Regions from separate parts of the Streptomyces sp. NPDC097640 genome, predicted to be linked through region 1. Evidence: riboswitches for the same ligand, from Rfam matches in the RefSeq annotation. Region 1 holds a riboswitch; each other region holds the start of a gene.
The links. Region 1 has a riboswitch for cobalamin ahead of ABTY62_RS22850 (SCO2321 family membrane protein). Riboswitches for the same ligand answer to the same signal wherever they lie in the genome.

Region 1 (2,190 bases):
GCCTCACCCGCAGCCCCGGCCTGGTGATCTGAGGAGCGCCGCCGCGCCCGCCCGTACGGCGGCCCAGTCGGTGGCGTACTCGTACTCCCGCGCCCGCGCCAGCCACCCCGCGCGGTCCCGGTGCTCACGGCGCAGCTGCTCCAGGTCCAGCTCGACGCCCGGCGGCGGCCCCGCAGCCGCCAGCTCGCCGATCCGCCGTTCCATCGCCTCCAGCAGCGCACGGTCGAGCTCGCCGACGGCGGCCACAAAGGCGCTGGTCGGCAGGGTCACCCGGCCCGTGGCCGGCGCGGCGAAGTCGATCTCGTCCTCGGGATCCGGCTGATGCGTCCAGCTGACATGCATGACGTCGTCTGCCCCGGCGACGGTCCGCCAGCAGCGGATGTCGGGCGCGACGCGCAGATACCCCGTGTTCAGGGTGCGGCCGCCGTGCCACTGCGCAGCGGCCTCGGCCTCCGGGGTGTCCTCCCAGTGCCAGCCGGAGGAGTCGCGGGCCACGAAGTCGGCCAGGTCCTCAGGTACCGGCTCAAGCGCAGCCGGCAGCAGCGCGAGCAGGTCCTCCCAGAGCCGGACCACGTAGTAGTCCGCATACGGATGCGCCGGGCCGGCGCCTCCGCCGCCCTCGCCGCCCCGCAGCCGCCGCACCGTGCGCTCGGAGTAGCGCAGCAGCTCGTGCTCGCCGAGGTCGATCACGTACCAGCCGTCGGTCAGCCCGAACCAGTGCAGCACCGGGCGGTCGCCCCGCCCCCACGGCCGCACCTCGGCCAACGGCGTCAGCCCGAAGCGGAACCGGATGTCCAGATCCATGGGAGGAGTATGCGCCCGCCCCGTCGCCCGCTCCCTCGCCCGCCCCCTCGCCCGCTCCCCAGCCCACCCCCAAGGGCCCGACCGCCGTGGTCCGGCCCCCGTGGGCGCCGGATAAGGTATGCGTGAAAACTTCATCCGCGTCCGATCGGGGGAAGCCGGTGAGATTCCGGCGCTGACCCGCAACCGTGAGTACGGGCTGTGTGCCGCAGGGCGTACGAGCCGGGACACCTGGTCGGGCGCACCGCAGGCTCCCGCCGCCGGCCCGCCCGGCGGCGGCACCGTCGAGGTATGCGGAGCTGAGCCCGGTGTCATCGCGTTCGCACGTCCCTCGGCGTGCGGGGTGGTTGGCCGTGCGCGGCCGCGTACCGCTGCCCAGCCACCGCCGAGACCCCCGACCGAGAGGCACCGTCGCCATGAACGTACGCCGCAGCGCCACGGCTCTGGCCGCCCTGGCCGCCCTGTGCACGGCCGCCGCCCCCGCCGCGTTCGCCGACGCCAAGCCCTCCCCCAAGCCGTCCGGCTCGGCGGCGCTGCCCAAGGGGCTGTACGGCGCCAAGGACCCGAAGTTCGACGGGGTGTGGCGGCAGTCGCTCGCGCTGCTGGCGCAGGACGCGGTCGGGGTGACCCCGGCGAGATCGGCCATCGACTGGCTGGCCGGCCAGCAGTGCGAGGACGGCGGCTTCGCCGCGTACCGGGCCGACGCCTCCGCCGCGTGCGACCCGAAGAAGGGCGAGTTCACCGACGCGACAGCGGCGGCGGTACAGGCGCTGGCCGCGGTCGGTGGGCGCAGCGCCGCGGTCGAGAAGGGCGTCGGCTGGCTGAAGAAGAACCAGAACGACGACGGCGGCTGGGGCATGAGCCCGGGCAGCCCGAGCGACGCCAACTCCACCTCCGCCGCCGTCGGCGCCTTCGCCGCCGCGGGCCAGGACCCGAAGCAGGTGAAGTCGGCCAAGGACGGCCGGACGCCGTACGACGTGCTGCTCGGCCTCCAGCTGGGGTGTGACGCCAAGGAGGGGCAGCGCGGGGCGTTCGCGTATACGGCGGACAAGGGCAAGCCGGTCGCGAACGACCTGGCGACGACGGCCGCCGCGCTGGCCACCGAGGGCAAGGGCTGGGTCTTCGAGCCCGCGGGCAAGGACGCCGGCAAGGCCCCGGAGCCCTTGGACTGCGGCTCGGGCGGCAAGGACGACAAGAGCGACAAGAGCGGGAGCGCCAAGCCGGCCCGGGTGACCGAGGCCGCGCGGGCCGCCGCCGCGTATCTGGCGGACACCATGGCCGGGCACGGCAGCCACTTGCTGTCCGCGATGCCCGGTGCCGAGGACCAGCCCGACTTCGGCGGCACGGCGGACGCGATAGTCGCCCTGGCCGCCGGGGAGCACAGCGCGA
Region 2 (2,190 bases), on a different contig from region 1:
GCGCGATGTTGAGGTTGTGGGTGCGGCGGGCCTCTTCGCCCGTGTTGTCCCGGAGCTCCAGGAACTCCTCGATGTCCGCGTGCCAGGTCTCCAGGTACACACAGGCCGCGCCCTTGCGCCGGCCGCCCTGGTTGACGGCGGCGACGGAGGCGTCGAGGGTGCGCAGGAACGGCACGATGCCGTTGGAGTGGCCGTTGGTGCCGCGGATCAGCGAACCGCGGGCGCGGATGCGCGAGTAGGACAGGCCGATGCCGCCCGCGTGCTTGGAGAGCCGCGCGACCTGGTGGTAGCGGTTGTAGATCGAGTCCAGCTCGTCCAGCGGCGAGTCCAGCAGATAGCAGGACGACATCTGCGGGTGGCGGGTGCCGGAGTTGAACAGCGTGGGGGAGCTGGGCAGGTAGGACAGCGTGCTGGTGAGCCGGTACAGCTCGGCGACGTCGTCCAGCGCCCGCTCCGAGTGGTCCTCGGCCAGCCCGCAGGCCACCCGCAGCAGGAAGTGCTGCGGGGTCTCGATCACCTGGCGGGTGATCGGGTGGCGGAGCAGATAGCGGCTGTGGAGGGTGCGCAGCCCGAAGTAGCCGAAGCGGTCGTCGGCGCCGTCGGCCAGCGCCCGCTCGACCAGCGCGTCCAGGCGGGCGGCGTGGGCGGTCACGAACTCGGCCGTGCCGTCCGCGATCAGGCCCTCGCGGTGGCCCACGGCCACCGAGGCGGAGAAGGAGACCGCGCCCTGCCCGGCCGCCTCCTCCGCGATGGCGAGGGTCAGCAGCCGCGCGGCGAGCTTCGAGTACTCGGGTTCTTCGGCGATCAGACCGGCCGCCGCCTCGGTCGCGAGGGTGCGCAACTCCGCCTCGTCCGAGCCGGGATGGCGGCCGCGCAGGGCGGCGGCCGCGACCTTGCCGGGGTCGGTGGCGGACAGGTCGGCGGTGAGCTCCGTCAGGGTCCGCAGCAGGGCGGTCCCGGGCGCGTCGTCCGCTGCCTGAGTAGCCGCTGCCTCTGAAACCGGATCGGCTGGCGCGATGGTCACTGAAGTGTTCTCCCTCGCTCGGCTGGGGGCCGGGCGGGTGGTACGCGATGGGCGCGTGCGGGCATGCCGAAACCGCCAAGGGCATACCGCACAGCGTCCATCGGCCCAACCCGCGGGGCCCGGACGTATGAGACGGCTGTCGGCAGGTCCTCGGACTCGCGGGTACGCAAAAGCGTACGCGTACACCGTTGCGGGACAGTTCCGGATTCGCACCGGATTCCCCTGCGGCGACAGCGAGCATGAGCATACATCTTGTGGTGGCGAGCGCACGCGCCCCCACATGTTGTGTCGCGAGGTGGAGTGTTTCGTACGAATGTGCTATTCAGTGCCGGACTTGGCGCGGTCTTGGCGCGCACTTGGCACGGGCCTGACGCAGGCCCGGGACGGGCCTGACGCGGGCCCTGGGGCATGCCCCGAGGCGGCCCGGCAGAGGCCGGCAGGGGGCCGGTACGGCCCCGGCGCGGCCCTGGTGCGGGTCCGGCACGGACGGTCGGGCGCGAGCCCGGCAGGGGCCCGGCAAGGGCCTGCGCCGGGCCCGGCGCGGCGCCGGGTCGCTTTTAAGCGGGCGCCGTTGCCCGCCACTCCGCGAGGGTACGGGCCAGCCTGGCCCGGTAGTCCGCGTAGCCGCGCTCGTATGCCTCGGCGCGCTCCGCGTCGGGTACGACAGTACGCGAATCGGCTCGCCATTGTGCCGCGTCCACCGGGTCGCCCAACGCGCGCCAGGCGACCGCGACCGCGCCGCGCGCCCCCACCTCGGGCTCGTCCGGGATCCGCACCGGCCGCCCCAGGACGTCCGCGAACAGCTGGGTCCAGGCGGCGGACCGGGTACCGCCCCCGCAGGCCGCGAGCGTCGCACTCAGCCCCGCGGCCTCCAGGCAGTGGCGTGCGGCGTACGCCACGGCCTCGCAGGCGGCCCGGACGGCGTCCGCGCGGGTCGTGGCGAGGGTCAGGCCGTCCAACCGGCCCCGCGCGGCGGGCTCCACGAACGGGGCGCGCTCGCCCGCGTCCGACAGGAAGGGCAGCGCGGTCACCCCGCGCGCCCCCGGCGGGCTGTCGGCGAGCAGCGTCTCCAGGTCCGCGGTGGTCGCCCCGGTGAACTCCAGGACCCACTCCAGGGCCGCCGTGCCCACCATGGCGGGCATGCCGCGCAGCCAGCGGTCCCGGTC
Region 3 (2,190 bases), on a different contig from region 1:
CGTGCAGCCGTCCACCGCGTGGGGCAGTGCGTCCGGCTCCAGGACGACCGTGGCGGCCCGGTCACCGATGCCCCTGACCGCCTTGTCCAGCCAGGCGCGATACGCGTTGCCGTCGGCGGCGCCGCCCTTCGAGTACTGGCCGCAGTCGCGGTGCGGGATGTTGTAGAAGACCAGCAGCGCGTCACGCTCCTCCGACACGGCGGCCTCGGTGAACCCCCGCGCCTGGCCCTCCGGGTCGTCCACCCCCAGCCACTCCGCGACCGGCTGCGCGGCGATCTTCTGTATCAGCTTCGCCTCGACGGTCTCCCCCTTCCTGCGGTACGCGGCGACCTGCCGGGCCGCGGCGCCGTCCGGGTTCACCCAATACGGCACGACATTCCTGGGCCGCTGTGCGGGCCTCGCCGCCGCGATCGCCTCCTCCTCGCGATCGGAACGCCCGGAACCCGACGAGCCGAAGCAGCCGGAGAGCGTCACGAGCGACAGCAGCGCCCCCACCGCCGCCCCGGCACGGACAGCCCCTCGCCGACGGCCGGTGTAACTCCCGTACATCCACTCCCCCTTGGGTGCACGCTCCGGGGGACACCCCTCAGGCCCCCGGTAGGACAAGACCGGTCGAAACCATGCTTACACACCACACCGGCCCTCACGGGGTTATCCACAGCCCTTTGCGTGAATTCGCCCGTACGGCGCGAAGCGGCCCCTCCGGGCCCGGTTGACAGGTACCCGTCCGCCTGGGACTCTCCGATGCGACAAGTCAACACAACGAGACGACGGCGTACAGGAACCCGGTGCGAATCCGGGACGGTCCCGCCACTGTGACCAGGAGTCGGCGCGCGCGAACGGCGCCGCACTTCCCGGGAGTCAGGAACTGGCCGTCGTTCTCCTTCCTGCTGAGGGGCGTGGAAACCCCACTAGGAGGCAACAGCGGATGTCCCTGCACACGGCACGGCACACCGACCCCGCGGCCGTCTCGGCCGCCACCGCCCGCACCCGCGACTGGCTGATCGCGGCCGGCGCGGTCATCCTCGCTCTCATCGCCCTGTACGCGGTCTTCATCGACAACGGCTCGCTGATCTCGGCGACGGGCGACTATCTGCACGAGTTCTCGCACGACGGCCGGCACCTCTTCGGTGCCCCCTGCCACTGAGGGGTCCGGCACCCCATGGCAGACGGTCACGTTCCCGTACTCCCCCTGCTCCGGCGGGGCCTGGCGGCGGGCGCCCTCGCGGGCCTCGCCACCGGGCTGTTCTCCCTGCTGCTGGCCGAGCCCCTGATGGACCGTGCCATCCGGCTGGAGGAGAAACGCCAGGAGGGCGAGCACTCGCACGCCGCCGCGGCCGCGGCGGTCACCCACCACGAGGAGCTGTTCTCCCGCGGCACCCAGCACTTCGGCCTCGTCGTCACCGCCGTGGTCGTCGGGCTGGCGCTCGGCGTCTTCTTCGCGGTCGCGCACGCGCTCGTCCACCGCGGATCCGACGCCTCCGCACGCCCCTGGCCCCGCGCGCTCACCCTCGCCGCGGCGGGCTTCGCCGGCCTCTCGCTCCTGCCAGGCCTGCGCTACCCGGCCAACCCGCCGGGCGTCGGCGACGCGGGCACGGTCGGCGACCGCCAGGCAATGTGGATCGCCGCGGTGGCGATCGGCGTGCTCGGCATGGTGCTCGCCCGGCTGGTGCACGTCCGGCTGACGGCGGCGGGCCGTGGTCCCGCCGTGGCCCAGACGGCGGTCGCCGCGACCGTCGTCGCGGTGCTCCTCGCCCTGTTCGCCCTCCCCGACAACCCCGACCCGGTCCCCGTCGAGTCCACGCTCCTCTGGGACTTCCGGATGCTCTCGTTCGCCTCGCACGCGGTGATGTGGGCGGTCCTCGGCGCCACGTTCGGCGCCCTCGGCCTCCGCGCCCTGCGCGAGCGCGGCACGACGACGCACCGGCCGGACCCGGTCCCGACCGCGGCGTAACCCTCGGGCCCGGTGGGCGGGCTTCCCCGCCCACCGGCTCCCGCCTACCGGCTCCCCGTCAGATACGCCGACACCACCACCGTTCCGCCGCCCGCCCCGCCGCCCGCGAGCAGCCGCAGCTCCGCGCGGCCCCCGGCCCGCGCCGCGTACACCCGCCGCGCGTCGAACCGCGTGGCGGTGACCATCGCGACGTCCTCGACCGTGAACTCGGCCACCGTCCCGTCCGCCCGGGACAC
Region 4 (2,190 bases), on a different contig from region 1:
CTGCGCCGCGATCTGGGCGGCCTCGCGCCGCAAGCCCGTCGACCACACCAACGTCAACGACGTCAACGACAGCACCGACGCCGGGGCGGCGCCGGCCGAGCCGGTGGGCGTCGTCACCGCCGCCCTCCAGTCCGTGGCCCCGCCGCCCGCCGGGCCGGTCGCCCCCGCGCACGCCTCCTCCCCCTCCGCCACCCCGGCCGGCGCCTCCGCCGCCACCGGCAGCACCAGCTAAGGAAGTAACGCGATGAGCATCGACTGGGCGGCTCTCGGCCAGGTCTTCGGCGTCAGCCTCGTGGTGACCGTCGGCTTCGTGGGCGTCTTCACCCTCGGCATCCTCGGCGCCTCCCGCAAGCCCCAGCAGGCCGAGGCGGGCCAGGACACCGCCGCGGCCCCGGCGGGTGCCGGCGTCGGCGTCGGCCCCGCGCGCGCCGCCGCGTACGCCTGCTTCGCGCTGTGCGCGGCGACGGTGGCGTACGGCATCAATCTGATCGTGGCCTGACGGCCTGAACCCGCACGGCTCGGCCGTGTTCCAGCAGTAGCCGCGGCCGCCGGGCCGGGCCGCGCCGACCAGCGCGGACCCGCCCGGCGGCCGTGGCGTGTGCGGCGCGTGTGGGCCTCGGCACACTCGCGCATCCCGGGGCATTCGCGAGTTGACGGCCATTCGCGGCCCATGGTGGACTTCCCGAGCCAAACGGCGGCAGGAGAGGAAGCCGGTGAGAATCCGGCGCGGTCCCGCCACTGTCACCGGGGAGCGCTCTCCCATAGCCCGCACAAGTCACGGCCTCCGTACGGAGGCTGGAAGACCGGGAGAAGCGCGGATCCGGGAGCCAGGAGACTCTCACCGCCGGTCACGTCGAACCAGGGCGCGGACCCTGAGTGAGGACATACCGCCATGCCCGGCACCGCCATGCCGCCGACGCCGACCCGCCCGCGGCCCGAACTCCACGCCCCGACGCGCCGAGGCACGACGGCGGACTGACGATGGGTGCCGATCACGCCTCGTACGCGTGCGGCGCCGCCCTCGGCTTCCTCGGCGACCTCGCCACGGGCGATCCGCGCCGCGGCCACCCCGTGGCCGCGTTCGGGCGCGCCGCCCTGGCCGTCGAGCGGCTGCTGTGGCGCGACCACCGCGGATCCGGGGCCCTGTACGCCGCGCTGTGCGCGGGCGGCGCGGCCGCGGGGGCCGCGCTTTCGGTGCACGCCGTACGGGCCTTGGGCAGCGACTCCTCGGGTGGCCCCTCCCGCGCCGCGCACACCGTACTGACCGCCGCCGCCACCTGGGCCGTGCTCGGCGGGACCACGCTGGGCCGGGAGGCGCGCGCCGTCGGCGGCGCGCTGGCCACCGGGGACCTGGACGCCGCCCGGCGGCGGCTGCCGCACCTGTGCGGCCGGGACCCCCAGGCGCTGGACGAGCGGCAGATCGCGCGCGCGGTCGTCGAGTCGGTCGCCGAGAACACCTCGGACGCCGTCGTGGGCGCGCTGGTGTGGGGGGCCGTCGGCGGGGTGCCGGGCCTGGTCGGCTTCCGAGCCGTCAACACCCTGGACGCGATGGTCGGCCACAAGTCGCCGCGCTACCGGCGGTTCGGCTGGGCCGCGGCCCGGCTGGACGACCTCGCCGGCTGGCCCGGCGCGCGGCTCACCGCGACGCTGGCCACCCTGGCCGGGCCCGACCCGCGCGGCGCGCGGCGCGCCTGGCTGCGCGACGGCCACCGCCATCCGAGCCCCAACGCGGGCCCGGTGGAGGCCGCGTTCGCGGGCGCGCTCGGCGTACGGCTGGGCGGCACTCTCGCGTACGGCGGCCGCGTTGAGCACCGGCCGGTGCTCAACCCCGGCGGGCGGGCGGTGGAGGCCGCCGACATCGAGCGCGCGGTTCGGCTGTCGCAGCGCGTCGGCGCCCTGGCGCTCGGCGTGTCCGTCGGGGCCCGGCTGGCAGTGGGGGCGGCGCTGGGGCCGTCCCGTGCCCCACATGGCGCGCTCGCCCGCTGGGCACGGTCCTTGCGGACGGACGGACCCGGAACGGGACCTGGCAGGACGGCGCGGCCTGCGGCCGCGGGGAGGGACAGCGTATGAGCGGCATACCCGGCGGGGGCGCGACCGGGGCACAGGGCGGCGGCCTGCTCGTCGCGGGCACCACGTCGGACGCGGGCAAGAGCGTCGTCACGGCCGGGATCTGCCGATGGCTCAGCCGTA

Region 2: linked by a shared signal. The riboswitch ahead of ABTY62_RS14765 (ribonucleoside-diphosphate reductase subunit alpha) and the one ahead of ABTY62_RS22850 (SCO2321 family membrane protein) in region 1 are both predicted to bind cobalamin.
Region 3: linked by a shared signal. The riboswitch ahead of ABTY62_RS39830 (CbtB domain-containing protein) and the one ahead of ABTY62_RS22850 (SCO2321 family membrane protein) in region 1 are both predicted to bind cobalamin.
Region 4: linked by a shared signal. The riboswitch ahead of ABTY62_RS45980 (cobalamin biosynthesis protein) and the one ahead of ABTY62_RS22850 (SCO2321 family membrane protein) in region 1 are both predicted to bind cobalamin.

What each region holds. Positions count from the first base shown of each region.
Region 1 covers NZ_JBEOSB010000014.1:85,984-88,173, forward strand. Annotated here, with positions in the region: gene ABTY62_RS22840 (TetR/AcrR family transcriptional regulator) at 1-32, shown strand, start outside; gene ABTY62_RS22845 (DUF5984 family protein) at 4-804, opposite strand; cobalamin riboswitch at 930-1,055, shown strand; gene ABTY62_RS22850 (SCO2321 family membrane protein) at 1,218-2,190, shown strand, end outside.
Region 2 covers NZ_JBEOSB010000008.1:202,330-204,519, forward strand. Annotated here, with positions in the region: gene ABTY62_RS14765 (ribonucleoside-diphosphate reductase subunit alpha) at 1-1,024, opposite strand, end outside; cobalamin riboswitch at 1,149-1,271, opposite strand; gene ABTY62_RS14770 (FGGY family carbohydrate kinase) at 1,582-2,190, opposite strand, start outside.
Region 3 covers NZ_JBEOSB010000035.1:56,561-58,750, reverse strand. Annotated here, with positions in the region: gene ABTY62_RS39835 (glycoside hydrolase family 6 protein) at 1-549, opposite strand, end outside; cobalamin riboswitch at 755-891, shown strand; gene ABTY62_RS39830 (CbtB domain-containing protein) at 929-1,147, shown strand; gene ABTY62_RS39825 (CbtA family protein) at 1,163-1,954, shown strand; gene ABTY62_RS39820 (sortase domain-containing protein) at 1,999-2,190, opposite strand, start outside.
Region 4 covers NZ_JBEOSB010000052.1:8,880-11,069, reverse strand. Annotated here, with positions in the region: gene ABTY62_RS45990 (inorganic phosphate transporter) at 1-232, shown strand, start outside; gene ABTY62_RS45985 (hypothetical protein) at 245-499, shown strand; cobalamin riboswitch at 658-857, shown strand; gene ABTY62_RS45980 (cobalamin biosynthesis protein) at 982-2,070, shown strand; gene ABTY62_RS45975 (cobyric acid synthase) at 2,067-2,190, shown strand, end outside.